4 linked regions of the Cupriavidus taiwanensis LMG 19424 genome follow. The protein of the gene in region 2 binds, or shares a complex with, the protein of the main gene of each other region. Links are inferred from orthologs where the notes say so. Each region holds a gene or a part of one and is shown on either strand. Other genes may lie near its edges. The genes, in order: RALTA_RS09335, dnaN, holA and dinB.

Evidence for each region.
Region 1: the proteins of dnaN (region 2) and RALTA_RS09335 are in contact, whole or in part, in a cryo-EM structure (PDB 8GIZ), measured with the Escherichia coli proteins. The link is inferred for Cupriavidus taiwanensis LMG 19424 from one-to-one orthologs.
Region 3: the proteins of dnaN (region 2) and holA are in contact, whole or in part, in a cryo-EM structure (PDB 8GIZ), measured with the Escherichia coli proteins. The link is inferred for Cupriavidus taiwanensis LMG 19424 from one-to-one orthologs.
Region 4: the proteins of dnaN (region 2) and dinB are in contact, whole or in part, in a solved structure (PDB 1OK7), measured with the Escherichia coli proteins. The link is inferred for Cupriavidus taiwanensis LMG 19424 from one-to-one orthologs.

The regions. Positions count from the first base shown.
Region 1 is NC_010528.1:2,038,863-2,046,183, forward strand. Bases 1,928-4,941 are described here. They hold RALTA_RS09335 (DNA polymerase III subunit gamma/tau), read right to left. Parts: upstream 4,583-4,941; coding sequence 2,273-4,582; downstream 1,928-2,272. Other genes in these bases: RALTA_RS09330 (YbaB/EbfC family nucleoid-associated protein), read right to left, coding at 1,928-2,209; RALTA_RS09340 (adenosylcobalamin-dependent ribonucleoside-diphosphate reductase), read right to left, coding at 4,703-4,941. In the rest of the region: RALTA_RS09315 (CaiB/BaiF CoA transferase family protein), read right to left, coding at 1-100; RALTA_RS09320 (LysR substrate-binding domain-containing protein), read right to left, coding at 278-1,183; recombination mediator RecR, read right to left, coding at 1,255-1,869; more of RALTA_RS09330, read right to left, coding at 1,877-1,927; more of RALTA_RS09340, read right to left, coding at 4,942-7,189. UniProt on the Escherichia coli protein: Part of the beta sliding clamp loading complex, which hydrolyzes ATP to load the beta clamp onto primed DNA to form the DNA replication pre-initiation complex.
Region 2 is NC_010528.1:2,026-9,265, forward strand. Bases 1-2,933 are described here. They hold dnaN (DNA polymerase III subunit beta), read left to right. Parts: upstream 1-875; coding sequence 876-1,991; downstream 1,992-2,933. Other genes in these bases: dnaA (chromosomal replication initiator protein DnaA), read left to right, coding at 1-451; gyrB (DNA topoisomerase (ATP-hydrolyzing) subunit B), read left to right, coding at 2,245-2,933. Also shown: more of gyrB, read left to right, coding at 2,934-4,770; RALTA_RS00020 (hypothetical protein), read left to right, coding at 5,008-5,376; RALTA_RS00025 (IS256-like element ISRta2 family transposase), read left to right, coding at 5,397-6,656; RALTA_RS00030 (DUF350 domain-containing protein), read right to left, coding at 6,748-7,146; RALTA_RS00035 (hypothetical protein), read right to left, coding at 7,206-7,240. UniProt on the Escherichia coli protein: Confers DNA tethering and processivity to DNA polymerases and other proteins. Acts as a clamp, forming a ring around DNA (a reaction catalyzed by the clamp-loading complex) which diffuses in an ATP-independent manner freely and bidirectionally along dsDNA.
Region 3 is NC_010528.1:2,763,792-2,770,975, reverse strand. Bases 1,804-4,680 are described here. They hold holA (DNA polymerase III subunit delta), read left to right. Parts: upstream 1,804-2,651; coding sequence 2,652-3,710; downstream 3,711-4,680. Other genes in these bases: RALTA_RS12705 (glutamate-5-semialdehyde dehydrogenase), read left to right, coding at 3,817-4,680; RALTA_RS12715 (LPS-assembly lipoprotein LptE), read left to right, coding at 2,122-2,637; leuS (leucine--tRNA ligase), read left to right, coding at 1,804-2,077. In the rest of the region: more of leuS, read left to right, coding at 1-1,803; more of RALTA_RS12705, read left to right, coding at 4,681-5,097; RALTA_RS12700 (CopD family protein), read left to right, coding at 5,162-5,584; RALTA_RS12695 (2-hydroxychromene-2-carboxylate isomerase), read left to right, coding at 5,639-6,244; RALTA_RS12690 (THUMP domain-containing class I SAM-dependent RNA methyltransferase), read left to right, coding at 6,308-7,184. UniProt on the Escherichia coli protein: Part of the beta sliding clamp loading complex, which hydrolyzes ATP to load the beta clamp onto primed DNA to form the DNA replication pre-initiation complex.
Region 4 is NC_010528.1:3,324,551-3,331,796, forward strand. Bases 1,809-4,747 are described here. They hold dinB (DNA polymerase IV), read right to left. Parts: upstream 3,849-4,747; coding sequence 2,769-3,848; downstream 1,809-2,768. Other genes in these bases: RALTA_RS15355 (DUF2272 domain-containing protein), read left to right, coding at 1,809-2,691; rarD (EamA family transporter RarD), read right to left, coding at 3,913-4,747. Also shown: RALTA_RS15345 (SET domain-containing protein), read right to left, coding at 1-48; RALTA_RS15350 (HU family DNA-binding protein), read left to right, coding at 1,181-1,459; more of RALTA_RS15355, read left to right, coding at 1,699-1,808; more of rarD, read right to left, coding at 4,748-4,818; RALTA_RS15370 (TRAP transporter substrate-binding protein), read right to left, coding at 4,970-6,106; RALTA_RS15375 (carbohydrate porin), read left to right, coding at 6,580-7,246. UniProt on the Escherichia coli protein: Poorly processive, error-prone DNA polymerase involved in translesion repair and untargeted mutagenesis. Copies undamaged DNA at stalled replication forks, which arise in vivo from mismatched or misaligned primer ends.

The sequences.
Region 1 (7,321 bases), 2.0 Mb from region 2 along the record:
TGTGGGCGCCAAAGTCGGCCAGGGTCTTGGCGGCAAAGGGGCCGGCGATGAGTTGTCCGAGTTCGAGGACGCGAATGCCCTCAAGGATCTGTTGCGCCATGGTTGTCTCCGTGCGGTGCGGCAGTCTTGTTGCAGTGCGGCAGCGCCATTGACTGGCTTGCCATACATTGCGTTCGGACGGAGTTTGCCCCAGCGCGGGGCCTGCCAGGAATCGGCAATCGGAGAAGCGGGCTTTCTCGGAACGCGAAAGGCCGCGTCGAGCTTCCGCATGGACGCCCTAGAACGGCGCCCGGTCTCCGCACAGATGGGTGATCAGCAGCCGCGCCGACACCGTCAGGCCGGCCGGATCGCGCAGCCCGATCAGCAGCGAGCGCCGCGCCCAGGCATCCTGCAGCGTCACCAGCGACAGCCCCATCGACTTGACGTGCGGCTCGGCCGCGATGCGCGGCAGCACGCCTACGCCCAGCCCGGCCATCACCATGCGGCACATGGCGTCGAAGCTGCGCACCTGGATGCGCAGCCGGAACGGCCGGTCCAGCCGGCTGCTCTCCTCCAGCAGGCGCGCCGCCAGCGAGGTTTCCTGCGGCAGGCTGACAAAGTCGAATTCGAGCGTGTCGGCGTAGTGCACCGGGCCGCGCGCGGCCAGCGGATGATTGGGCGGGGTGATGATGACCAGCTCGTCCTGGCGGTATTCGACCGTCATCAGGCCGGCGGCGGGCGTGCGGTCGGCAAAGATGCCGACGTCGGCACGGTTCTCGACCAGCGCGGCAACGATGTCGCGCGAGTTCTGCTCTTCCAGCTCGATGCGGATGGTCGGGTGGCGCTGCATGAACGAGGCCAGGTCATCCGGCAGGAACTGCGTGATCGCCGAGGTGTTGGCGCACACCCGCACCTGCCCGCGCACGCCCGAGGCATAGTCCGACATCACGCCGGCCATGCGCTCGACATCCTGCAGGATGGTCAGCGCATGGTGGAAGCAGGCCTGGCCGGCCTCGGTCAGCTGCACGCCGGCGGCATGGCGAAAGAACAGCGGCGCGCCGACCGCGGTTTCCAGGTCCGAAATGCGCTTGCTCGCCGCCGCCACGGCCAGGTGCGACTGGCGCGCGCCGGCCGAGATGCTGCCCTGCCGGGCCACGGCAACGAACAAGCCAAGCGTGACGAGATCGAAGCGGGCCAGGTTCATGGGGCGGACAGGAAATGGAAGCGCGCCGGTGGCGGTGGCCGGGGCAGCCACGCCGGCCGTCGCGACGGCGTTCAGAGGTTGCGGCGGTCCATCACCGCGCGCGCGATGGTGCCGGCGTCGACATACTCCAGCTCGCCGCCCACCGGCACGCCGCGCGCCAGGCGCGACACCTTGAGCCCGCGCGCCTTGAGCATCTCGCCGATGTAGTGCGCGGTGGCCTCGCCTTCGCTGGTGAAATTGGTGGCGACGATGACTTCGCCGACCGGGCCGCCCAGCTCAGGCTCGGTGGCGCGCGCCAAAAGCCGGTCCAGGTGGATCTCGCGCGGGCCGATGCCGTCCAGCGGCGAAAGCCGGCCCATCAGCACGAAATACTTGCCGCGGTAGGTCAGCGTCTGCTCGATCATGACCTGGTCGGCCGGCGTTTCGACCACGCACAGCACCGACGCGTCGCGTCGGTCGTCCAGGCAGGTCTCGCAGATCTCCTGCTCGGTGAAGGTATTGCAGCGCTGGCAGTGGCGGATATGGTCCGCCGCGCCGCGCAGCGCGTCGCCCAGCTTGCGCGCGCCCTCGCGGTCGTGCTGCAGCAGGTGGTAGGCCATGCGCTGGGCGGACTTGGGCCCGACGCCGGGCAGCACCCGCAGCGCCTCGACCAGCGCCTGCAGCGAAGTCGGCGACGACGCTTTCACAATGGCCTTAGAACGGCAGCTTGAAGCCCGGCGGCAGCGGCAGGCCGGAGGTCATCGAGCCCATCTTTTCCTGCGTGGTGGCCTCGGCCTTGCGCACGGCGTCGTTGAAGGCCGCGGCGACCAGGTCCTCGAGCAGGTCCTTGTCCTCGCCCTCGGCCAGCAGGCTGGGATCGATGGTGACGCGCTTGACGTCGTTCTTGCAGGTCATGACCACCTTGACGAGACCGGCGCCGGACTGGCCCTCGACCTCGATCTGGGCCAGCTGCTCCTGCATCTTCTTCATGTTTTCCTGCATCTGCTGGGCCTGCTTCATCAGCCCGGCGAGTTGACCTTTCATCATGATGGAATGCTCCTGGATTCGGTAAGAGTTCGGGGACGGAAATTCGGTAACACCAGGCGCCGCTCAGGCGGCGCGCGGCTGGATCGAGCCTGGCACGATCTGGCCGCCGAAGTCGCGCAGCAGCCCCTGCACGAAGGGATCGGCCTCGATCGCGGCCTCGGCCTGGCGCTGGCGTTCGGCACGGGCCTCGGCGTCGGCGGCGGCGGCGGTGACCGTGACCCCGCCGACTTCGCAGACCACGCGCACCGGCTCGCCGAAGTGGTCGCACAGCGCCTGCTGCAACCGCTCGGCGACGCCGTTCTCGCCCAGCGCCGCGACCGGGATGCGCAGGTGGAAGGTTCGCCCGACCACCTGCGTCAGTTCGCTCTGGTAGGCCAGCTGCTGCGCCAGGCCTTTCAGCGGCAGGCCAGCGGCCAGCACCGGCCACTCGCCGGTGAAGACCGGCGGCGTGCCATCCTCGCCGGCGGCGGGCGGGCGCGGTGCGACGAGCCTGGCGGATTCCGCAGACGCCGGCGCGGTCGGCACGGCAGCGCGGGCCGGCTCGGCCTCGCGCGCCGGGGCCGATGCCTGGCGCGCGGCACCGTGGCGCGGTGCCGCGGCGCGCGGTGCGGGTTCGCTGAAGCCGTAGTCGTTGTAGCCCGGATCGGTGTCATAGGGGCCGATCACCGGCAAGTCGGGCGGCAGTTCTTCCCACGGCGGCACGTCGCTGCCCCCGGCGACTTCCCAGGGCGGCACGGATTCGGGCTGGGGCCTCGCTGCCGCGGGCGCTGCCGCCAGCGCCGGAGGCTGGGGCGGCCGCTGCGCCGCCGGCCTTGCCGCCGGGGCCGGATTGGCAGCGGGCCGGCTCGCGGCCACGGCCGCGGGCGCCCGCAACGGTTGCGCCGGCGGCCGCTGTGCCGCGGCCGGCGCGGCGGGCATGGCCGGTGCCGGCGCCTTGCGGGCGCCGCCGCGGGCCGCCGAAGCCTGGCGCGCGGCGGCCAGCGCCGCGGCCGCGGGTGACATGGCGCCGCCTGCCGCGCGCGCGGGCTCGGCCGCGGCTGGCTGCGCCGGCGCGGCGGCAGGCTCGGCCACGGGCGCGGCTGGCGCAGCCGTGGGCGGCACCGCGGCTGGCACCCGAGTGGAATCGGTAATGGAGGCAGCGGGGGCAGCCGGCACGGCGGCAGCAGTCGCCGCCTGGCGTGCCTCGGCCGGTCGCGCCGCCGTCGGCATGCCGGCATGGCGCGGACGCGCGGGCGCCGCACCGCCGCCCTGCCCCGTCGTGGCAGCCGGCTCGGACGACGGCCGGAACGCCAGCATGCGCAGCAGCGTCATGGTGAAGCCGGCGTACTCATCAGGGGCCAGCGCCAGCTCGCTGCGGCCAAGGTTGGCGATCTGGTAGAACAGCTGCACTTCCTGCGCGTCGAACACGCCGGCCAGGCGCCGCACCTCGTCGGCTTCGGGCCATTCGTCCTGCACCGACGCCGGCACGGCCTGCGCCAGCGCCACCTTGTGCAGCAGCGAACCCAGGTCCTGCAGCGCGCCGGCGAACGACAAGCTGCGATCGGCCATGGCATCGGCGATCGCCAGCATGGCGGCGCCGTCCTCGGCGGCCAGCGCATCGAGCAACTGCACCAGGTAACCCTGGTCGATCGCGCCCAGCATGCCGCGCACGGCTTCCTCCGACACCTGCCCCGCGCTGTAGGCGATGGCCTGGTCGGTCAGCGACAGTGCATCGCGCATCGAGCCATGCGCGGCCTGCGCCAGCAGCCGCAGCGCGTTGCCGTCGTGGGCGATGCCTTCCTGCGCCAGGATATGGTCCAGGTGCGAGACGATATGTCCCGGCGGCATCTGCTTCAGGTTGAACTGCAGGCAGCGCGACAGCACCGTGACCGGGATCTTCTGCGGGTCGGTGGTGGCGAGGATGAACTTGACGTGCCCCGGCGGCTCTTCCAGCGTCTTCAGCATGGCGTTGAAGGCGTGGTTGGTCAGCATGTGCACTTCGTCGATCATGTAGACCTTGAAGCGCCCGGCGGTGGGAGCGTAGACGGCCTTGTCGAGCAGCTGCGCCATCTCGTCGACACCGCGGTTGGACGCGGCATCCATCTCGATGTAGTCGACGAAGCGTCCGCTGTCGATTTCCTGGCAGGCCTTGCACTGCCCGCACGGCTCGGCGGTGATGCCGCCGCTGCCGTCAGGGCCGGTGCAGTTCAGGGCCTTGGCCAGGATCCGCGACAGCGTGGTCTTGCCGACGCCGCGCGTGCCGGTGAACAGGTAGGCGTGGTGCAGCCGCTGTTGTTCCAGCGCGTGCGTGAGCGCGCGGACCACGTGCTCCTGGCCGACCAGCGTGGTGAAATCCCTGGGGCGCCATTTGCGCGCTAGAACTTGATAACTCATGGCGGCGATTGTAGCAAAAGGCGGCCCCGCTCCGGCCGGCCCGTTGCCGGCCCCGACGTCCTGATCCGGGCCCGGCGCCGGCGGCCCGCGCCGGTGGCCGCCGGCCGCCCGCGGCACGGTTCAGCCGCACTCGCCGACGTAACCGCAATTGGCGCATTTGGCGCAGCCGTCGACCTTGTGCAGGGCGTGCGCGCCACACTCCGGGCAGGGCTTGCCGGTGCCCACGCCGGGCGCGCCGGGTGGCGCGCTGGCGATGCCGGCAAGCTCCTCGCCGGCCACCAGCGCCGCTCCGCCGCCGTCGCGCTGCGCCAGCCGCGCGGCCAGCGCCGCCACCGGCACCTGGCCGCCGTCGGCGTCCAGGAAGCCGCGCTTGATCAGGATCCGCTGCAGCGCATAGCCCAGCGCCGCCACCTCGGAGTCATGGAAGCGCGGCACCTCGGTGCCGTCCTGGCGCACCAGCGTGCCGTAGCGCACCGTGCCCTTGTCCCACACCACATTGCGCATGTCGGCCAGCGCCTTGGCCACCGAACCGCCCGAGCGCGCCACCATCGACAACAGCCGCATGGTCGAGGTGATCCATTGCTGGCCCTCGCTGCGCTGCCCCGCCGGCATGAAGAACTCCACCGGGCGCTCGATCTCCACCGGCTTGCCTTCGACCACGCCGGCGACGCGCATGAAGTTCACGGTCAGGTAGACGGTCTTGTGGCCCTCGTAGGTCAGGTATTCGACCTTGGACGTCACTCCCTCCAGGTCGCCCACCGGCCGGCTGCCGAACGGGCGCACCAGCGGGTTGTCGTCGGCCGCAGGCGCCGCCGGCGCGGCGGGTGCCTCCACCGACAGCACGGCCCCCAGGACCGAGTTCGGCCGGTAGGTCGCCAGCCCCTTCAGCCCGGCCTTCCAGGCTTCCAGGTACAGGTTGCGGAAGGCTTCGTACGGATAGTCCTCCGGCACGTTGACAGTCTTGCTGATGCTGGTGTCGATATACGGCTGCACCGCTTCGAGCATCCGCATATGGTCCAGCGCCGACATCTGCAGCGCGGTGACGAACGCCTCCGGCAACTGCGCCATGTCGGCCCCCATGTGACGGTAGAGCCGCCAGGCATGGTCCGCCACCTCGAAGCTGCGATAGCTGTTGTCCGGCATGCGCTTCCTGCGGTTGTAGGTCCACGAGAAGGCGGGTTCGATGCCGTTCGACGCATTGTCGGCAAAGGCCAGCGTGATGGTGCCGGTGGGCGCGATCGACAGCAGGTGGGAGTTGCGCAGCCCATGGCGGCCGATGGCCTCGCGCACGGTCTGCGGCAGCCGGCTGGCGAAGCCGCTGCGCAGGTAGGCCTCGGCATCGAACAAGGGGAAGGCGCCCTTCTGCGTCGCCAGTTCGGTCGATGCCAGGTAGGCCTCGTCGCGCATGCGTTCCGAGATCCGCGCCGCCAGCTGCCGCGCCGGCTCGGTGTCGTAGCGCAGCCCCAGCATCACCAGCGCGCTGCCCAGCCCCAGGAAGCCCAGCCCGACGCGGCGCTTGGCGTGGGCCTCGGCCTGCTGTTCGGGCAACGGCCAGAAGGTCACGTCGAGCACGTTGTCGAGCATGCGCGTCGCCACGCGCACCACCTCGGCGAAGGCGTCGAAGTCGAACGCCGCCTGCGGCGTGAACGGCTGGCGCACGAAGCGGGTCAGGTTGATCGAACCCAGGCAGCAGCAGCCATAGGATGGCAGCGGCTGCTCGGCGCACGGGTTGGTGGCCTCGATGCGCTCGCAGTAATAGAGGTTGTTGTCCGCGTTGATCTGCGACAGGAACAGGATGCCCGGCTCCGCATGATCATAGGTGGCCTGCATGACCTGGTCCCACAGGTTGCGCGCCGGCACGCGCCGGTACACCCACTGCCCGTCGTCGCGGCGGTACGCGCCGGCGGCGATCATGTCCGCGCCCGGCTCGGCCTCGTGCACCAGCTCGACCTCGGCGTCGGCCTGCACCGCCTGCATGAAGTCGTCAGTGACGCCGATGGAGATGTTGAAGTTGCTGAGCTCGCCCTTGTCCTTGGCGTGGATGAAGCTCTCGATATCGGGATGGTCGCAGCGCAGTACGCCCATCTGCGCACCGCGGCGCGCGCCCGCTGATTCCACCGTGGCGCACGAGGCGTCGAACACCTTCATGAACGACACCGGCCCCGACGCGCGCGAATGCGTGGCCCGCACCAGCGCCCCGGCCGGGCGGATCGCCGAGAAGTCATAGCCCACGCCGCCGCCGCGGCGCATGGTTTCGGCGGCTTGCGCCACGGCGGTGTAGATGCTGGGGCGCCCATCGCGCGGCTCCGACACCGAATCGCCCACCGGCTGCACGAAGCAGTTGATCAGCGTCGCCTGGATGCCGGTGCCCGCTGCCGAATTGATGCGCCCGGCCGGCACGAAGCCGTTTTCCTGGGCCCACAGGAAGCGCGCGCTCCAGGCCTCGCGCTGGTCCTCGGGCTCGGCCTGCGCCAGCGCGCGCGCCACGCGCTGCCTGACATCGGCAATGCTGCGCTCTTCGCCCTTGGCGTATTTCTCGAGCAGGACTTCGGTGGAGATTTCCTGCGGCGCCAGCGCGCCGCGAATGATCTGGTCGTTTGCGTTCATGTATTGGCTCACCACGTGTGCGGGTTGGTGAATGGTCGGGCCAGCGCGGCACGCATTGCCTGCGCCAGATCAACCCGGCGCCATGGCGCGGGCAATGACCCGCGCCCGCCAAGGGCATTCGATGCAAATTCT
Region 2 (7,240 bases):
GGAAGAAGTCGCCTTCTTCGTTGCCAAGCACCTGCGCTCCAACGTGCGCGAGCTGGAAGGCGCGTTGCGCAAGATCCTGGCGTTCAGCAACTTCCACGGCAAGGACATCACCATCGAGGTGACGCGCGAAGCGCTGAAGGACCTGCTGACCGTGCAGAACCGCCAGATCTCGGTCGAGAACATCCAGAAGACCTGCGCGGACTTTTACAACATCAAGGTCGCTGACATGTATTCGAAAAAGCGGCCTGCCAATATTGCCCGGCCGCGCCAGATTGCGATGTACCTGGCCAAGGAGCTGACGCAGAAGAGCCTGCCCGAGATCGGCGAGCTCTTCGGCGGCCGCGACCACACCACCGTGCTGCACGCCGTGCGCAAGATCGCCGACGAACGCAGCAAGGATGCGCAGCTCAACCATGAGCTGCACGTGCTGGAGCAGACGCTCAAGGGCTGATGCATGGTTTCCAAGTCATTCCCGCGCAGGCGGGAATCCAGTGACTTTTGAAGACGCTGGGTTCCCGCCTGCGCGGGAACGACAGGCAGGCGGTTTTGAAGGGCCAGCCCGCCGGGCTGGCATACTGTAGGGTGCGCGCCACGGACATCCCGTGGCGCCTGGGGAATTAACGTCAGCGACGCCGGGGCAAGTGTCCGGAAAGTGGCCACTGATAAGGCTTTGCGGTGAGTCGGGACGGGATGGCAAGAACGGTTGGCGCTAGCGTGGCTTTTTGGGCACAGCTGGCCCGCCGGCCGGTCCCGCCCCGCTTCACCGCAGCGGCTTATCCTTGGTACAATGGCACATTAACTCCTTGATTCCTAAGTGAATTTGGAGTTGTTTGCGTTCTGCGGTCGCCGACTACAAACGACGAAGGATAAATTCAATGCAATTGGTCAAAACCTCGCGAGACAATCTGCTGCGTCCGCTGCAAATCGTGAGCGGCATCGTGGAGCGCCGCCACACCCTCCCGATCCTGGCCAACCTGCTGATTCGCAAGTCCGGGTCGAACGTATCCTTCCTGTCGACCGACATCGAAATCCAGATCACCACGCATGCCGAATGCGGCGTCGGCAATGACAGCGTCGCCACCACCGTGGCCGCGCGCAAGCTGCTGGACATCCTGCGCGCCATGCCCGACGGCGACGTCGCCCTGTCGCTCAACGACAAGCGCATGACCGTGCAATCCGGCAAGAGCCGCTTTGCCCTGCAGACGCTGGCCGCCGAAGAATTCCCGACCGTGGCCGAAGCCAGCGAATTCAACGCCAGCGTCAGCCTGCCGCAGAAGACCTTCAAGCACCTGCTGGCGATGGTCCATTTCGCCATGGCGCAGCAGGACATCCGCTACTACCTGAACGGCATGCTGCTGGTGGTGGAAGGCAAGAAGGTCATGGCAGTCGCCACCGACGGCCACCGCCTGGCGTACTGCGGCGTCGAGCTGGAAAACGAAGCGGCTGGTGTCGGCTCGCGCCAGGAAGTCATCATCCCGCGCAAGACCATCCTGGAACTGCAGCGCCTGCTGGAAGACAACGACGATCCGGTCACGGTGCAGCTGGCCGCCAACCAGGTCAAGTTCACGTTCGCCAATATCGAACTGATCTCCAAGCTGGTCGAAGGCAAGTTCCCCGACTTCCAGCGCGTGATCCCCAAGGGCTACAAGAACGCCTTCGCGATCGACCGCGTGCAGCTGCAGCAGGCGCTGCAACGCACCGCGATCCTGACCACCGACAAATTCAAGGGCGTTCGCTGCATCCTCGACACGCACATGCTCAAGATCAGCTCCACCAACGCCGACCAGGAAGAGGCGCAGGAAGAGCTGGAACTCGATTACTCGGGCGACGCGCTCGATATCGGCTTCAACGTGACCTACCTGCTCGACGTGCTTGCCAACCTGAAGACCGAGCAGGTGCAGGTCAGCCTCGGCGACTCGAATTCGAGCGCGCTGATCACCGTGCCGGACGACGACAACTTCAAGTACGTCGTCATGCCGATGCGCATCTGATGATCCGGTGACAGGACCTGTGCCACAACCAGCGCAGACAGCAACCGGAGCAGCAAACGGCACGCTACGACACCCGGCCCCGGCCGGTACGTCCAGGGGATGAATATCCCGCCGCGGGGGCAGGATCGTTACGACGATCCGCCCCTTTTGCCGTTTTTAGTAACCCGCCATGCGGACCCATCGCGCCCCGCCGCCGGCATGCCAGCCATGCCCGCCCGGCCCGAATTCCGCATTCGCCGCAAGTAGGAAAGACATGACCGAACAGCAGAATCCGCAACAGGAAAACACCTACGGAGCCTCCTCGATCCAGATCCTGGAAGGCCTGGAGGCGGTGCGCAAGCGCCCGGGCATGTATATCGGCGACACCTCCGACGGCACCGGCCTGCACCACCTCGTGTTCGAGGTGCTGGACAACTCCATCGACGAAGCGCTGGCCGGCTACTGCACCGAGATCCAGGTCACCATCCACAGCGACAACTCGATCTCCATCGTCGACAACGGCCGCGGCATCCCGCCCCTGGTCAAATTCGACGACAAGCACGAACCCAAGCGCAGCGCGGCCGAAATCGCCATGACCGAGCTGCACGCCGGCGGCAAGTTCAACCAGAACAGCTACAAGGTCTCCGGCGGCCTGCACGGCGTGGGCGTATCGTGCGTGAACGCGCTGTCCAAGTGGCTGCGCCTGACCGTGCGCCGCGACGGCCAGGTCCACCTGATCGAATTCGCCAAGGGCGAAGTGCAGAACCGCATCATCGAGACCGTGGACGGCCCGGATGGCCAGCCCGTTGAAGTCTCGCCGATGAAAATCACCGGCGCCACCGACAAGCGCGGCACCGAAGTCCACTTCCTGGCCGACGAAGAAATCTTCACCAACGTCGAGTTCCACTACGAGGTGCTGTCCAAGCGCATCCGCGAACTCTCGTTCCTGAACAACGGCGTCCACATCAAGCTGACCGACCAGCGCACCGGCAAGGAAGAAGACTTTGCCTTCTCCGGCGGCGTGAAGGGCTTTGTCGAGTACATCAACCGCGCCAAGACCACCCTGCACCCCAACATCTTCTACGCCAACGCCGAAAAAGACGGCATCGCCGTGGAAGTGGCCATGCAGTGGAACGACGGCTACAACGAGCAGGTGCTCTGCTTCACCAACAACATCCCACAGCGGGATGGCGGCACCCACCTGACCGGCCTGCGCGCCGCGATGACGCGCGTCATCAACAAGTACATCGAAGAAAACGAGATCGCCAAGAAGGCCAAGGTAGAAACCAGCGGCGACGACATGCGCGAAGGCCTGGCCTGCGTGCTCTCCGTGAAGGTGCCCGAGCCCAAGTTCAGCTCGCAGACCAAGGACAAGCTGGTCTCGTCCGAAGTGCGCCTGCCCGTGGAAGAACTCGTCAGCAAGGCCCTGACCGACTTCCTGCTGGAAACGCCCGCCGACGCCAAGACCATCTGCGGCAAGATCGTCGACGCCGCCCGCGCCCGCGAAGCCGCCCGCAAGGCCCGCGAAATGACCCGCCGCAAGGGCGTGATGGACGGCATGGGCCTGCCCGGCAAGCTGGCCGACTGCCAGGAAAAAGACCCCGCCCAGTCCGAACTCTTCCTGGTCGAGGGCGACTCCGCAGGCGGCTCCGCCAAGCAGGGCCGCGACCGTAAGTTCCAGGCCATCCTGCCGCTCAAGGGCAAGATCCTGAACGTAGAGCGCGCCCGCTTCGACAAGATGCTGTCCAGCCAGGAAGTGCTGACGCTGATCACCGCGCTGGGCACCGGCATCGGCAAGGACGACTACAACCTGGACAAGCTGCGCTACCACCGCATCATCATCATGACCGACGCGGACGTGGACGGCTCGCACATCCGCACGCTGCTGCTGACGTTCTTCTATCGGCAGATGCCTGACATCATCGAGCGCGGCTATGTGTATATCGCGCAGCCGCCGCTGTACAAGATCAAGCATGGGAAGGAAGAGCGGTATATCAAGGATGATGTCGAGCTGAATGCCTACCTGCTGAAGCTGGCGATGGAGAAGGCGTCGCTGGTGCGGCCGGATGGGTCGGAAATCAGTGGGGATGCGCTTACCGAGCTGGCTCGTCAGTACCAACTGACCGAAGGCGTGATTGGTCGCTTGTCGCGGGTTGTGGATACCGACGCGCTGCGTGCTATTGCGGATGGGGTGACGCTGGATCTGGATAGTGCGGCGGCGGCGGAGGCTTCAGCGGTGGCGTTGAAGGCTAAGCTGGCGGAGATGCATGCAAAGACTTTGATTGGGGCTGCCGTGAATGATGATGGTACGGCTGATGTGTATGCGCAGTTTGATGAGAAGACTGACAAGCATCGGCTGATGATTGCGCGGCGTCATCATGGCAACGTGCGGTTGTCGCATTTGGATGCGGATTTTGTTCATGGGGCGGATTACGCTGCCCTCTCCAATGCTGCCAAGACTTTCCAAGGGCTGACGCCGGAAGGGACTAAGGTGCAGCGGGGTGAAGGGGATAAGCTTCGGGATCAGACCGTGAATGATTTCCACGGGGCTATGCAATGGCTGCTTGCCGAAGCCGAACGCGGTGTGTCGCGTCAGCGCTATAAGGGTCTTGGTGAGATGAACCCTGAGCAGCTGTTTGAGACGACGCTTGATGTGACCCAACGCCGTTTGCTGAAGGTGCAGATTGAGGATGCTATCGCGGCGGATCAGATCTTTACCACCCTTATGGGTGATGAGGTGGAGCCGCGAAGGAACTTTATTGAGAGTAATGCGTTGGTGGCGAGAAACATTGACGTTTGATCAAGTGTATAGATAGCCGCAAGACCTGAGAATTAAGGACCCATAAGCTAAGAGGCTTGTGGGTCTTTTTTATTAGCAGCCCAACCTGACGCGAGATTGACGGACATTGGTGCCAATAGCCTTCCCACGTGCCGCCGGCTTACGGAGGGGCGTAGCCAAGGCACTTCTGTCACCCACGCTACTTACTTCCTTTATCATTCGCATGACGCCCAACCAGGGCCAAGAGCGACCTCGCGTATGACCGAGAACCAGAACCCAGAACAGAAAGCTCGAGACAATATCGACGCGCTGCTTAAGCAAGCGGGTTGGGTCGTTCAATCAGCGAAGAGGATCGACTTCGGCGCGGGGCTCGGCATCGCTGTCAGGGAATACCAAACCGACGTCGGTCCGGCGGATTATGTCTTATTGGTCGACAAAAAGGCAGTGGGGGTGATTGAGGCAAAGAAGGAAGACCTTGGCCACAAAATCACCGAAGTCGAACAGCAAACTGAAGGTTACGCTGCTGCCAAGCTAAAGTGGGTGAACAACAAGGAGCCCTTGCCCTTTCTCTACGAGAGTACCGGCATCATCACCGGATCTGTCAGAAATTTTGTGTTTAGGGCATAACATGTCGCCAAGGAGCATGTATGCCACGCAAAACCAAGACCAGTCTAGCCGCCGACCGTGAGCTGCCGACCATCCCCGAGGACCTGATCGCCCATTTCGTCAAGGGGCCGATGACCGCTGAGGCCGTGCAGGACGCCTCAATGGCATTCAAGAAGGCCCTGATCGAGCGGGCGCTGGGCGCTGAGCTCGGCCATCATCTGGGCTACCCGCCTGGCGCTGAGCGCCCAGCCGGCACAGCCAATCAGCGCAATGGCAAGAGCGCCAAGACCGTCTTGACCGAGGACGGGCCGCTGCGGGTAGACATCCCGCGCGATCGAGACGGCAGCTTCGATCCGATCCTGATTCCCAAGCACGAGCGGCGCTTCACCGGGTTCGACGACAAGATCATCGCCATGTACGCCCGCGGCATGACCGTGCGCGAGATCCAGGCGTTTCTGGCCGAACAGTACGGCACCGAGGTCTCGCCCGAGTTCATCAGTTCGGTCACCGATGCGGTCATGGACGAGGTCACCACTTGGCAGGCCCGCCCGCTGGAGGTGATGTACCCGGTGGTGTTCTTCGATGCGCTGCGCGTCAAGATGCGTGAGGATGGGGTGGTACGCAACAAGGCCGTCTACCTGGCGCTGGGCGTGTTACCGGACGGCACCCGCGACATCCTGGGCCTGTGGATCGAGAACACCGAAGGCGCCAAGTTCTGGATGAAGGTGTTCAATGACCTGAAGACCCGCGGCACGCAGGACATTCTGATCGCGGTAACAGATGGCCTCAAGGGCATGGAGCAAGCCCTGAACGCGGTGTTCCCGCACACGACGCTGCAGACCTGCATCGTGCATCTGATCCGGAACAGCCTGGAGTACGTCAGCTGGAAGGAGCGCCGGGAGGTAGCCGCGGCGCTTAAGCCCGTGTACACGGCGCCCACCGTGGAGGCAGCGCTGGCCGAGCTGGCGGCCTTCGAGCAAGGAAAATGGGGGCAGCAGTACAAGCCGATCGCCGCGTCCTGGCATCGCGCCTGGGATCAAGTGATCCCATTCTTTACGTTCCCGCCGGCGATCCGCAAGATCATCTACACAACAAATGCGATCGAGAGTATCAATGCGCAGCTGCGCAAGATCATCAAGACGCGGGGACACTTCCCCAGTGATGAGGCAGCAACTAAGCTGCTGTGGCTGGCCCTGCGCAACATCACCGGTAAGTGGGGCAGCTCCACGCACGATTGGAAGGCTGCCATGAACCAGTTTGCGATCCTCTATGAGGAACGCTTCGCCCATCCGCATCGCTGAGATAATGCTGGCTCACCGTCGAATTAGCGGTGAGCCTTTACCTGCCCTGCACACAAAAAAACTGACAGGCCCAACTTCTCTCAGTTCCGCCTCACGTCAAACAAGCCGCATTCACCACCCCCACCGACAACGAAATCACCCCCATCACCGCCCCCATCCCGCGATTGTCGCTTGAGATCGCCTCACTGACGCCCCCCAGCGCCCGCGCCGCCACCAGGTAAGCCACCACCTGCACTGCAAACGCCCCAAACGCCCACAGCAAGAACATCGCAAACGTGGCGTTGTGCTGAATGCTCGACGACAACGTCAGAGAGAACCCCAGCACCGCCCCGCCCAGCGACAACGCCGCGGCGATATTGCCCTCGCGGATCAGCGTGAATTCCCGATGCGGCGTGACGCGCGTATAGACCAATAGGAACAACCCCAGCATGGCAAAGCTGGTGGCGATGTAGATCAGGTAGGCAAGCGCCGGGTGCATGGTATTGACCATTGGATGGACTCGTTGTCGGTTGTCTGGGTTTGCGTGCGGATGGCGTTCGGCAGGGGCATTCAGCCGCCGCCGGAGCGCCCGGAGCTGCCGAAGC
Region 3 (7,184 bases), 2.8 Mb from region 2 along the record:
CTGGCGCTCGGGCGCGGTGGTCGAGAAGCGCGAGATCCCGATGTACTACCTGCGCATCACCGAGTATGCGGAGGAACTGCTGGGCGACCTGGACGGCCTGGGCTGGCCCGAGCGCGTCAAGGTGATGCAGCAGAACTGGATCGGCAAGAGCGTGGGCGTGCGTTTCGCCTTCACCCATGACATCCCGGGCGAAGACGGCAAGCCGATCAACGACGGCAAGCTCTACGTCTTCACCACGCGCGCCGACACCATCATGGGCGTGACCTTCTGCGCGGTCGCCGCCGAGCACCCGCTGGCCACGCACGCCGCGCTGAACAACCCCGAACTGGCTGCCTTCATCGACGAATGCAAGCACGGCTCGGTCATGGAAGCCGACATGGCGACCATGGAGAAGAAGGGCATGCCGACCGGCCTGCAGGTCGTGCACCCGCTGACCGGCGACAAGGTCGATGTGTGGGTCGGCAACTACGTGCTGATGAGCTATGGCGACGGCGCCGTAATGGGCGTGCCCGCGCACGACGAGCGCGACTTCGCCTTCGCCAACAAGTACAGCCTGCCGATCAAGCAGGTGATCGACGTGAAGGGCCAGCCGTACTCGACCGAAGCCTGGCAGGAATGGTACGGCGACAAGGAAAACGGCACCTGCATCCACAGCGGCAAGTATGACGGCCTCGGCTACCAGGCCGCGGTCGAAGCCATCGCCGCCGACCTGGGCGCGATGGGCCTGGGCGAGAAGAAGACTACCTGGCGCCTGCGCGACTGGGGCATCTCGCGCCAGCGCTACTGGGGCACGCCGATCCCGCTGATCCATTGCGACAGCTGCGGCGTGGTGCCGGTGCCCGAGCAGGACCTGCCGGTGGTGCTGCCCGAAGACCTGGTGCCGGACGGCACCGGCAACCCGCTGGCCAAGGATCCGCGCTTCCTGCAGTGCACCTGCCCGTCGTGCGGCAAGCCGGCGCGCCGCGAGACCGACACGATGGATACCTTCATCGATTCGTGCTGGTACTACATGCGCTATACCTGCCCGGACGCCGACACCATGGTCGATGCCCGCAACGACTACTGGATGCCGATGGACCAGTACATCGGCGGTATCGAGCACGCGATCCTGCACCTGCTGTATGCGCGCTTCTGGACCAAGGTCATGCGCGACCTGGGCCTGGTCAAGTTCGACGAGCCGTTCGCCAACCTGCTGACGCAGGGCATGGTGCTGAACGAGACCTTCTACCGCGAAGACGCCTCGGGCAAGAAGCACTGGTACAACCCGGCCGACGTCGACGTGCAGACCGACGAGCGCGGCCGCCCGATGGGCGCCACGCTGAAGGCCGACGGCCAGCCGGTGGTGATCGGCGGCATCGAGAAGATGTCGAAGTCCAAGAACAACGGCATCGACCCGCAGGCGCTGATCGACCAGTACGGCGCCGACACCGCGCGCCTGTTCGTGATGTTCGCCGCGCCGCCCGAGCAGCAGCTCGAGTGGAGCGGCTCGGGCGTGGAGGGCGCGTCGCGCTTCCTGCGCCGCGTGTGGAACTACGGCTATGCCAATGCCGCCGCGATCCGTGACGGCGCCGCCGGCGCGCCGGGCGCGGACGATGCCGAGCTGCGCCGCGAGATCCACGGCGTGCTCAAGCAGGCCAACTACGACTACCAGCGCATCCAGTACAACACCGTGGTGTCCGCCACGATGAAGATGCTGAACGCGCTGGACGACGCCAAGACCGCGTCGCCGGCGGCGCGCCGCGAGTGCTTCGGCATCCTGCTGCGCGTGCTGTACCCGGTGGTGCCGCACATCACCCACGGCCTGTGGGAGCAGCTGGGCTATGCCGCCGAGGCCGGCGACCTGCTTGACGCCCCGTGGCCGCAGGTCGATGAAGCCGCGCTGGTGCGCAGCGAGATCGAACTGGTGCTGCAGATCAACGGCAAGGTGCGCGGCAGCATTACCGTGCCCGCCGACGCCGACCGTGCGGCCATCGAGGCCACCGCCGCCGCCAGCGATACCGTGGCCAAGTTCGCCGAGGGCAAGGCCCCGAAGAAGATCGTGGTGGTGCCTGGCCGCCTGGTCAACGTGGTGCTTTGACAGCGCCGTCCGCCCGCCGGAACCTGACAAAGGAATCGCCAACCATGAAGCGACTGAACCTGGGACGCCGCAAGCTGCTCGCGGCCCTGCTGGCAGTGCCGGCCACGGGCCTGCTGGCCGGCTGCGGCTTCCATCTGCGCGGCAACTCGGACTTCGCCTTCAAGCGGCTGTATATCGGCATCCCGCCCAACTCGCTGATGGGCGCGGACCTGCGCCGCGCCATCCGCGGCGGCTCCGACACCCAGGTGGTGGCCGACCAGAAAGAGGCCGACGCGCTGCTGGACGTGCTGCAGGACACCCGCACCAAGACCATCCTGTCGATCACGACCGAGGGCGTGGTGCGTGAATACCGCCTGACCCAGCGCTTCACCTTCCGCCTGCGCGATGCCGCCGGCAAGGAGCTGATCGCGCCGTCGCAGCTGGTGCTGACGCGCGACCTGACCTACAACGAAGCCAACACGCTGGCCAAGGACTACGAAGAGCAGCAGCTGTACCGCGACATGCAGCGCGATATCGTGCAGCAGCTGATGCGCCGGCTGGCCGCGGTCAAGGCGATCTGAGCGCGCGGGCCGGCATGCAGCTCAAGCTCGACGGGCTCGACGCGCACCTGCGCCAGGCCAAGGCCAAGGGGCTGGCGCCGCTGTACGTGGTGCACGGCGACGAGCACCTGCTGGTGCTGGAGGCGGTCGACCGCCTGCGTGCCACGGCGCGGGAAGCGGGCTTCTCCGAACGCGAGGTGCTGGTGGCCGAGCGGGGCTTTCACTGGGGCCGGCTGGTCGAGGCGCAGCAGTCGATGTCGCTGTTCGGCGACCGCAAGATCGTCGAGCTGCGCATTCCGTCGGGCAAGCCGGGCAAGGATGGCGGCGAGGCGCTGCGCGCCGTGGCCGCGCAGCCGTCGCCCGATGTGGTGATGCTGGTGACGCTGCCGCGGCTGGACTTTGCCGCGTCCAAGTCGGCCTGGTTCCAGGCGCTGGAAGGCGCCGGCGTGTCGATCAAGGTCGACACCGTGGACCGCACCCGCTTGCCGGCGTGGGTCGGCGAGCGGCTGGCGCTGCAGCAGCAGCGCGTGCAAGGCGGTGAGCCTGGCCGGCGCGCGCTGCAGTTCATCGCCGACAAGGTCGAGGGCAACCTGCTGGCGGCGCACCAGGAAATCCAGAAGCTGGGCCTGCTGTACCCGCCCGGCGAACTGAGCTTCGAGCAGGTGCACGACGCGGTGCTGAACGTGGCCCGCTACGACGTGTTCAAGCTGTCGGAATCCATGTTGTCGGGCGACGTGCCGCGGCTGGTGCGCATGCTCGAAGGGCTGCGCGGCGAGGGCGAGGCCACGGTGCTGGTGCTGTGGGCGCTGACCGAGGAAATTCGCGTATTATCCAAGGTCCGGCAAGGGCTGGCGGCCGGCAAGCCGGCGGGCGTGCTGATGCGCGAACTGCGCGTCTGGGGCCCGCGCGAGCGGCTGGTGCCGCAGGCCGCGCAACGCCTGGCGCAGCCACGGCTGGAAGCAGCCTTGGCGCTGGCCGCGCGACTGGACCGCCAGGTCAAGGGCCTGCAGGACCTGCCGCCGCCAGGCGCCGCGCCGCTGCCGGCGGAGCCGTGGGACGGCTTGCAGCAGCTGGCGCTGATGATTGCGCGCTAGGAGTTGCGTTCCTGAGGCGTTTGCTCGCCGAAGGTTTGCTCCCCTCTCCCGCGCGCGGGAGAGGGGAGGAACACACACTGACACGGCCTTTCCCCCGGCCACTGACATGACCGAGTTCGACCTCAACCAATACATGGACCGCGTCGGCCGCCAGGCCCGCGCGGCGTCGCGCGCGATCGCGCGTGCCTCCACCGCCGACAAGAACCGTGCGCTGCTGACCATCGCCGCCGCGATCCGCCGCGATGCCGACCAGCTCAAGGCCGTCAACGCGCGCGACGTCGAGCGCGCCCGCGCCAACGGCCAGGACGCCGCCTTCGTCGACCGCCTGACGCTGTCGGACAAGGCCATTGCCACCATGGCCGCGGGGCTGGAGCAGATCGCCGCGCTGCCTGACCCGATCGGCGAGATCTCGAACATGAAGTTCCGCCCGACCGGCATCCAGGTGGGCCAGATGCGCGTGCCGCTGGGCGTGATCGGCATCATCTACGAGTCGCGCCCCAACGTGACCATCGACGCCGCCGCGCTGTGCCTGAAGTCGGGCAACGCCACCATCCTGCGCGGCGGATCCGAGGCGATTGAATCCAACACCGCGCTGGCCGCGCTGGTGGCCGAGGGCCTGTCCGCCGCCGGCCTGCCGCCGGAAGCCGTGCAGGTGATCGAGACCACCGACCGCGCCGCGGTCGGTCGCCTGATCACCATGACCGAATTCGTCGACGTGATCGTGCCGCGCGGCGGCAAGAGCCTGATCGCGCGCCTGATGGAAGAAGCGCGCGTGCCGATGATCAAGCACCTGGACGGCATCTGCCACGTCTACATCGACGCCGAGGCCGACCTGGACAAGGCCGTGCGTGTCTGCGACAACGCCAAGACCCAGCGCTACGCGCCGTGCAACACCATGGAAACGCTGCTGGTGTCCCAGGACATCGCCGCCGCCGCGCTGCCGCCGCTGTGCCGCATCTACCAGCAGAAGGGCGTCGAGCTGCGCGTGTGCCCGGCCACCCGCGCCACGCTCGAAGCGGCGGGCTTCAGCGGCCTGGTCGATGCCTCAGAGGAAGACTGGCGCCTGGAATACCTGGCGCCGATCCTGGCGATCAAGACCGTCGTTGGCCTCGATCAAGCCATCTCGCATATCAATGAGTACGGCTCGCACCATACCGACTCGATCATCACCGAGAACTACTCGGCGGGCATGCGCTTTATCCGCGAGGTCGATTCGGCCAGCGTGATGATCAATGCCTCGACCCGTTTTGCCGATGGCTTCGAATACGGCCTGGGCGCGGAGATCGGCATCTCCAACGACAAGCTGCATGCGCGCGGCCCGGTCGGGCTGGAAGGGCTGACCTCGCTCAAGTACGTGGTGTTCGGGCACGGCGAGGTTCGGACGTAAGTGCGGCATTCGCTTGCCAGTGGAATTTGGAAGTTGTCGAAAACAATAACGTCATCAGGCACCGATGCTCTGGGTCAAAGCGCTGCATATCGTCTTCGTCGTTTCGTGGTTCGCCGGCCTGTTCTACCTGCCGCGCATCTTCGTCAATCTGGCGATGGAAACCGAAGCCGCCAGCACGCAGCGCCTGCTGTTGATGGCGCGCAAGCTGTTCCGCTTCATGACCATGCTGGCAGTGCCGGCGGTGGTGTTCGGGCTGTGGCTGTACCTCGGCTATGGCATTGGCCGCGGCGCGGGGCAGGGTTGGATGCATGCCAAGCTGGCGCTGGTGCTGGTGCTGATCGGCTACCACCACGGCTGCGGCGTGCTGCTGCGCAAGTTCGAGGCGGGGCGCAACGCGCGCTCGCACAAGTTCTATCGCTGGTTCAACGAGCTGCCGGTGCTGGTGCTGCTGGCGGTGGTGATCCTGGTCGTGGTCAAGCCGTTCTGAGGCTGGCCGCGTTTCGCCTTTATATTGCTGCCTGATTTCGTCTCGGAAACCAACATGAGCAAGCTGGTCGACTACTACCTGACGCCGCAATCGCCGTACGTCTACATGGGCCATGCCCGGTTCAGCGACATCGCCGCGCGCCATGGCGCGCAGGTGAACCTGAAACCGGTCGACCTGGGAAAGGTGTTCTCTGTCTCCGGCGGGCTGCCGCTGGCGCAGCGCCCGCCGCAGCGCCAGGCGTACCGCCTGGTCGAGCTCAAGCGCTGGAGCGAGTTCCTGAACCTGCCGCTGAACCTGGAGCCGACGTTTTTCCCGGTGTCGGGCGACGCTGCCAGCAAGCTGATCATTGCCGCGCAACTGGCGCATGGCACCGCGCGCGCGATGGCGCTGACCGGCGCGATCGGCGCGGCGGTGTGGGCGCAGCAGCGCAATATCGCCGATGCCGCCACGCTGGCGCAGATTGCCGACGAGACCGGCCTGGATGGCGCCGGCCTGCTCAAGGCCAGCGAAGCCCAGTCGGTGCAGGCCGCCTATGCGCAGAACACGCAGGACGCGATCTCGGCCGGCGTATTCGGCGCGCCGTGGTACGTCTACGACGGCCAGCCGTTCTGGGGCCAGGACCGGCTCGATTTTCTCGACCGCGCGCTGGCCGCGGCCTGACCTAAGCTACCGATACTTCCCCGTCCGCCACGGCGGACGTTTTTGTTTGCAGGAATCCCTCTCATGACCCAAGCCTTCTTTGCCCCTTGCCCGCGCGGCCTGGAGAGCGCGCTCGCCGAAGAGCTGCGCGAGATCGCCGCGATGCCGGGCATGGCTGCGCTGGCGCCTTTTTCGGTGCACCAGGAAGTGCCGGGCGGCGTCAACTTCTCGGGCGAGATGGCTGCCGCCTATGCGGTCAACCTGCACTCGCGCATTGCCAGCCGGGTGCTGATGCGCGTGGCCGCGCGCGGCTACCGGCACGAGGACGACATCTACACGCTGGCGCGCGGCGTGCGCTGGGAGCAGTGGTTCTCGCCCGACGAGTCGCTGCGCGTGGACATTACCGCCCACAAGTCGCCGCTGCGCAGCCTCAATTTCACCGCGCTGCGGGTCAAGGACGGCGTCTGCGATGCCATGCGCGAGCGCCTGGGCGCCCGGCCCAGCGTCGATACCGTCAGCCCCGATGTGCGCATCTACGCCCACCTGACCGAGCGCGACTGCACGCTGTATCTCGACACCACCGGCGAGCCGCTGTTCAAGCGCGGCTGGCGCACCGAGAAGGGCGAGGCCCCGCTGAAGGAAAACCTTGCGGCCGGTATCCTGCGCCTGGCGGGCTGGGTGCCGGGCCAGACCTTCCGGCCCTTCTACGACCCGATGTGCGGCAGCGGCACCTTCCTGATCGAGGCCGCGCAGGTGGCGCTGGGCATCGCGCCGGGCGGCAGCCGCAGCTTCGCCTTCGAATGGCTCAAGGGCATGGACACCAAGGCGTGGCAGAAGCTGAAGTCGGACGCGCAGCGCGCCCGCATGCTGGCCTCGGCCGATGAACTGCAGGTGGTCGGTTCGGATATCTCCACCGACATGCTGGCGATCACGCGCGCCAACTGGGAGCGCGCCGGCCTGC
Region 4 (7,246 bases), 3.3 Mb from region 2 along the record:
CTTCTTGCTGCCTTCGCCCGCTGCCTTGCGCTTTGCCTTGTCCGCCATTTGCCTTTCCGTGCTTTTCGCCTGTTGTGCCTGGGTGGCCCGGTGCCGGCCGCCTCGCGCGATCGGGGATGATACCGGGGCGGCTGCGACACGTATACGTGGCACCCCTTCCCTGCGCTGCCACGGCTGGCTTGAATCGCGTATACGAACACCCCGCCCCGCCGCCATGCCGGGTATACGGGACAGCCGTTTACCACCCCGCATGTGGATAACCCCGCCCCGTTCTGTGGACAAGCACGCGGATTGGATGTGGGCTGCCTGGGGCTGGCATGGGGATGCTTCGGGCATAAGTCGGAGGGGGTCAGGCGCCCGCCTCATCCATCGGGCTGAGTCATCCACCTCGGCCAACATTCGACGAGACCACTTCTCGTTTACGTAAACCGTTGAAGGCAAAGACGTTTACGGGGTTTTCCACAGACGCTGCGGGTGTTTACCTACTACTACTATTTGTATACATGAAAGAAAAAGGTAAACCGAAAGAACGACCCGGTCCCGCGGGATCATCCGAAAGGCGGCAGGCGTAAGCGGCGGGTTTGCGAGAGACTTTCTGTTTGCCCGTTCGGGCCATGCGTATACCGGCGGCGTATACGGGAAACCAGGACGGCCATCGCGGCGGTATACGCGCACGCCGGCAGGTGACGGGGATCGCAGCGGAATGGGGGCATGCATGTGCCGAATAACGCTGGCGGATGCTTGCGGTAGCGCGGGCAGGAACATGCACCATAGTGCATCAACGGCGCTGCAGCCCGTACAGCGCTTCCAGACCGCCCAGGAGCGCAGGGTGTGCTCCGCCCCCCGAAGCGGATCAGAAGGCTGCCAGAGGCCTTCTGGAGGCGTCTGGCATGTGGGTATACCGTGCCACACCGATCGCGGAAGCCCGCTCGCCTGGCGTACGGCAATTTGCCGTTTACGCCGCGATCTCCCCAATGGCGAACCCTCGCCCGACCACCCCGATTTGCCTCCAGCCCCGTGCTGGCGCGGCCTCGCAGAAACTGCCAGGTAACAATCTGTTCCCGGTGCGCCTTGTCCGACACGGTATCATGTGGCCCGCGGCGTCTTTGCCGGAGCGGTGCCAGCCTGGCCGCCCGGCATGCCGACGCCTGTGTTTTATCAACTCGATACGGAGTGAAGCATGACGAAAACCGAACTGATCGACGCTATCGCAGCCGGGGTGGACGGTCTGACCAAGGCCAAGGCCGAGCAGGCACTGAACGTGACCCTGTCGGCCATCATGGATGCAGTGGCCAAGGGTGACACGCTGAGCCTCATCGGCTTTGGCACGTTCAGCAAGGGCGAGCGTGGCGAGCGCATGGCGCGCAACCCGCGTACCGGTGAAGAAATCAAGGTCGAGGCCGCCAAGACCGTGAAGTTCAAGGCTGGCCAGAAGTTCAAGGACGCTGTCAACCAGTGATCCTGACGGGCTGCACTGCAGAGCCCGGCATCCTGACCCCGCCATGCCGCCGCCCCGGTGCCCGAGGGCGCAGGCGCGCGTCCGGCGGGGGACGTTATCCACAGTCGTGATCTGAATATCCTGCAGTAACCGCCGCATCGCCCGCTCCGCGTCTGGGCGATCGCGCGCCAAGTCTTCCAACAGGCGTCCAGCCTTGGCCAGAACTGGCCATGCCGGGCGCCGTGCCATGTGGGGCCAACATGTTTGCCCGTCCGCAGCGCCGCAGATCTCCACAGCGTTATGCACAACGCTTTCCACAGCCGATTCCACAGCGTTCTCCACAGGCGCGCGCGCCGCTGCGTGCCGCCTGCGCGGCCGCGCTGCTGGCACTGCTGAGCGCCTGCACCACGGTCGTCGGACCGGCCAGGCCGCAGGCGCGGGCACTGCCGGACACCGAGCGGCCAGTGACGCGCCCGGGCGCCACGCCGCGCGAGCGGATCATCGAGATCGCCACGCAGGAATGGGCCCGCTGGGGTGGCCAGGTGGTGCGGCTGGGCCGCGACGACACGTCTTGTGTGACCTACAGCCCGGCGCCGGAGCTGCCCCCCGAGCTTCCCCTGGCATCGAGTGCCGACGCGGCAGCGCCCGCCGTGGCCACCACCGATACCGAATCCAAGACCAACGGCAATCCGCCGCCGGCGGCAAGCTGCCTTTCTTTCCCGGACGGCACCGGCATGGAGGCCACGCCGCTGGGCTGCACGCTGGCGCGCCGCTACTGGGGCATCGTCGGCGAAGCGCCGAGCTGCAGGCAGGTCACGCAAGGCGCCTGGGCCTGGTCGGCGGTCTTTGTGTCATGGGTCTTGCGCAAGGCAGGCCTGGACGAGCGCCAGTTCCTGACCGGCCAGTCGCACTCGATGTACGTGGTCGACGCCCGCGACGGCATCCTCCCCCACCCTGCGTTCCGCATCGAGCCCGTGCCGGCGATGCCCCGCCCCGGCGACATCATCTGCGCCGGCCGCGGGCGCGACCGTTATCTCGAGGACATCGCCGAGATCGGTTTCGGCACCACGCCGATGCATTGCGACATCGTGGTCGCCGTGGATCCGGCCGCGCGCGTGGTGCGGGCCATCGGCGGCAACGTCCAGCAATCGGTATCGATGGAAGAGATCGAACTGGGCGATTCCGGCAGGCTCGACGGTGTCACCAACTCGCACATGCCGTGGCTGCTGGTGATGCGTAACGACCTGCAATAGGTCGTTCCATCGATGCGATTTATCGCTTATTGTCCAGATGGGCCGCGAATGATAAGTCGCACAAATAATCTGCCGGCTCAGTCGAACAGTTCCAGCTGCGCGCTGTTCCGGTCGCTGGTGCCTACGCCCACCCCCAGCAGCCGCACCGGCAGGCCCCGCCGCGCGTGGCCCTCGGCCAGCAGCCGGGCATAGACGGTGCGGTCCGGGGCATGGCCGCGGCATTCCACCGTGGTCTGCCGGAAGTCCGAGAAACGCAGCTTGACCGTGAGCTTGTCGATGGTGTCGTGCGCCTGGGCGCGCGCAATGCGCACCTCCAGCATGGCGATCAGCGGTTCCAGCTCGGCCAGGCAGGCCTGCAGGTCGGGCAGGTCGTCGGCATAGGTCTCTTCCACGCTGATCGACTTGCGTTCGCGCTCCGGCGTGACCGCGCGCTCGTCGACGCCGCGGCACAGTTTGTACAGCCGCGCCCCGAACACGCCGAACTCGCGATGCAGGCGGTCCGGCGACCACGGTCGGAGGTCGCCGCAAGTCTCGGCCCCCAGCCGGCGCAGCTTGGCCGCGGTGACCCTGCCCACGCCATGGATGCGCTCCACCGGCAGCGCGGCGACAAAGGCATCGACCGCCGCCGGCCGGACCACGAACAGGCCGTCGGGCTTGTTCCAGTCGCTGGCGATCTTGGCGACGAACTTGCTGGGCCCGACACCGGCCGACACCGTCACCCCGACCTCGTCGCGCACGCGCTGGCGGATTTCTTCGGCGATGCGGGTGGCGCTGCCGGCATGGTGCGTGCACAGGCTGACGTCCAGGTAGGCCTCATCCAGTGACAGCGGCTCGACCAGCGCGGTGTATTCGCGGTAGATCGCGAAGATGCGGCGCGAGACCTCGCGGTACTTGTCCATGGCGGGCCGCACGATCAGCAGCTCCGGGCAGCGCTTGAGCGCCTGCGCCGAGGCCATCGCCGAGCGCACGCCGTAGGCGCGCGCCTCGTAGTTGCAGGTGGCAATCACCCCGCGCCGGTCGGGCGCGCCGCCCACGGCCATCGGCCGGCCGCGCAGCGACGGGTCGTCGCGCATTTCGACCGAAGCGTAGAAGCAGTCGCAGTCGCAATGGATGATCTTGCGCTGGACCGCGGCAATGGCGTCAGGCGGGGCAGACATGGCGGCCGGGATGGGGAGCGGCTAGCTGCGAATTATCCGTGGGACGAATGGCGGATAGCGACTTTCATGTCGTCTCATTGATCGATTGGATGGCGGCGGGCTTCTGCCGCGCATTCATCCACAACCCTTCGGCCGCATACAAGGCCAGAGACAGCCAGATCAGCGCATAGCCCACCTGCTTCTGCGCCGGGAACGGCTCGTTCCACAGCCATACGCCCAGCAGCAGCTGCAGCGTCGGGCCGGTGTATTGCAGCAGGCCCAGCAGCGACAGCGGAATGCGCCGTGCGCCGGCGGCAAAGAACAGCAGTGGCACCGCCGTCACCGGCCCGGCCAGCAATAGCAGCCACTGCGTACCCGGCGCTGCGTGGGTAAAGCTGTCCTGGCCGGTGGCGAACAGCCAGGCCAGCGCCGCGGCAGCCAGCGGGAACAGCAGCAGCGTTTCCAGCGACAGCCCTTCCAGCGCGCCCAGCGCACCGGTCTTGCGCAACAGCCCGTAACCGCCAAAGCTGGCGGCCAGGCCCAGCGCAATCCACGGCAGCTGCCCCGCGGCCACCGTCAGCCAGGCCACGCCGGCCGCCGCCACCGCGATCGCCAGCCACTGCATCCGGCGCAGGCGCTCATGCAGGAACACCACGCCCAGCAGCACGCTGAACAGCGGGTTGATGAAATAACCCAGGCTGGCGTCGACCACGCGGTTGGCCGATACCGCCCAGATATAGAGGAACCAGTTGGCGCACAGCAGCGCCGCGCTGGCGGCAAACGACAGCAACAGGCGCCGGTCCCTGGCCACCTGGCCCAGCCACGCCCACTGGCGGCGCCAGGCCAGGATCAATCCCAGGAAGACCAGCGACCACACCATCCGGTGCAGCAGGATCTCCACCGGCGCGATGCCGGGGAGCGACTTGATGTAGAGCGGAAGCAGCCCCCAGATGATGTAGGCCAGCAGCGCGTAGAGAATGCCGAGTTGCATAAGGTTTTCCGAGCGATGCCGGCGATTCTACCGGGGCCGCGCCATCCCCGCCGGCACGTGCCACCAGCGTGCGCCATCAACAAAAAACCCCATGCTCCCGCAGGAACATGGGGTTTGCGGCGGCGGGCCGGTTGCCCGGACGCCAGGCGGCTTACAGCTTGCGTGCGAAGCTGAACTGGGCGAAGCCCTGCTCGGCCACGTTGAACCAGGCCGCCTGGTTGTTGCGGAACACGCGCCAGTCGTCGTAGATCTTCTTGAACGACGGGTTCTTCGCGGTTTCGTCGGCGTAGGACTCCTGGGTGGCCTTGAAGCAGGCCTCCATGATCTCCTTGGAGAACGGACGCAGCTTGACGCCGTTTTCCAGCAGCCGTGCCAGCGCCTGCGGGTTGACCGTGTCGTACTTGGCCATCATGTTGGTGTGCGCCTCGATGGTGGCGGTTTCCAGCGCGCGCTTGTACAGCGCGGGCAGCTTCTCGAACTCGCTGGCCGAGGCGTAGAACGACAGCTGCGCGCTGCCTTCCCACCAGCCCGGATAGTAGTAGTACGGCGCCACCTTGTAGAAGCCCAGCTTCTCGTCATCGTACGGGCCGACCCACTCGGCCGCATCGATGGTGCCCTTTTCCAGCGCCGGGTAGATGTCGCCGCCGGCGATCTGCTGCGGCACTACGCCCAGGCGCGACAGCACCACGCCGGCAAAGCCGGCGATGCGGTACTTCAGGCCCTGCAGGTCGGCCACAGTCTTGATTTCCTTGCGGAACCAGCCGCCCATCTGTGCATTGGTGTTGCCGCCCAGGAAGTTGACGACGTTGTATTCCTTGAAGAACTCGCGCATCAGCTTCATGCCGTTGCCCTGCATCATCCAGGCGTTCTGCTGGCGTGCGGTCAGGCCGAACGGGATGGTGGTGTCAAAGCACAGCGTCGGGTTCTTGCCGAAATAGTAGTAGCCAGCGGTGTGGCCGATCTGCACGGTGTTGTTCTGCACCGCGTCCAGCACCTGCAGGCCCGGCACGATTTCACCGGCGGCAAAGACCTTGATGTTGAACTTGCCGTCGGTCAGTTCCTTGACGCGGGCCGACAGCAGCTCGGCACCGCCGTAGATGGTGTCGAGCGACTTGGGGAAGCTCGAGGCCAGGCGCCATTCCACGGCGGGGTTGCTGCCCACGACGGCCGGCGCGGCCGGGCCGCTGGCGGCGGCAGGCGCTGCCTTTTCTTCACCCTTGCCGCACGCGGCCAGTGCCCCGGTGGCAGCCACGGCCGACGCTTTCAACAGAAAGGAACGACGTTCCATCTCCACTTCTCCTCTTATAGATATTGATTCGGATGCGGGCGCACGGCTTGCATGAGCCGCGCGCCGGACCGTGACGCACCGGCCGCCGGGGTACGGCGGCCTGCGCAGCGCTGTGCCTGTGGCGAACGGGCACGGCGGCGTGCCCCGCATGCCCGGCGCTGGATCCGCGCACACGGCCGAGGGCTGTCTTACCCGAAAGACAAGCCAGCCGATTATAGCGGTGGCCCTTTCGGCACGGGGCCCCGCGCAAGTGCGGGTTTTCGCTAGTCGATTGCGCCATTTCCGCGGTTTTTCGCAATGTGAGACGTCGCACGGTGTGATGGATTTTGTAACCCGGCTTGCGGTCAAATGGTCTCGGCTGATAAAAAACAGTCCCGCCTCCGGAGCCCCGCTGCCGGATATCGTCGTTGCCCGCTGAACCGCCGTACCCGTTGCCGTACCCATTGCCTGCCTGCTCTCGTCGACTTCCCCTGATGCCGCCCGGCCCCAGCGCTTGCGCGGGCCGCGGCGTGCCGCTGCGCCGCCTCGGCTTTGCCGTGCTGGCCGCATGGGGTCTGGCGGCTTGCGCGCAGACCGGCGACTCGGCGTCCGCTGCTGCCGCGCCTGCCACGGCCTTGCAGCCGCCGCGCATCGCGGCGCGTCCTGCGGTTCCCGCAACGGTCACCGCTGGCGCGGCGGCGCCAACCCCCCAGGCAGTGGCAGGGGCCGCCGATACGGCGGCCCCTGGGACGCCAGCGCCGGCCGCGACCGAAGACCCGCTTGCCGCGCTGATCGCCGGCGATGCGGCGCCGGCGGCGAGTGTCACCGTACCCGCCCCTGCGCAATCCAGCGTCGCCGCGGCTGTGCCGCCGGTCGATCCTGACTTCGTCGGGCCGCCCGAACCGCCGGCCCCCCCGCCGCCGCCGCCGCTGGTGCTGTTCCCCCACAAGCTTGGCGAGTTCCAGGCGGAGGCGCCTGCCGCCCCGGCCCAGGGCACCGGCGCGGAGGCCGGCACCCCGTCGGACGCACCGCCGGTACTGCATTCCCAGCTGCCCGCGGACGATCCGGCGGTCGATTCCGTGTGGCGCCTCAGCTACAGCGGCCGCGCCGCGGTCGAGGATCGCTCGTCCACCATGCGCGCCTGCCCGGGTGGGGCGCTGT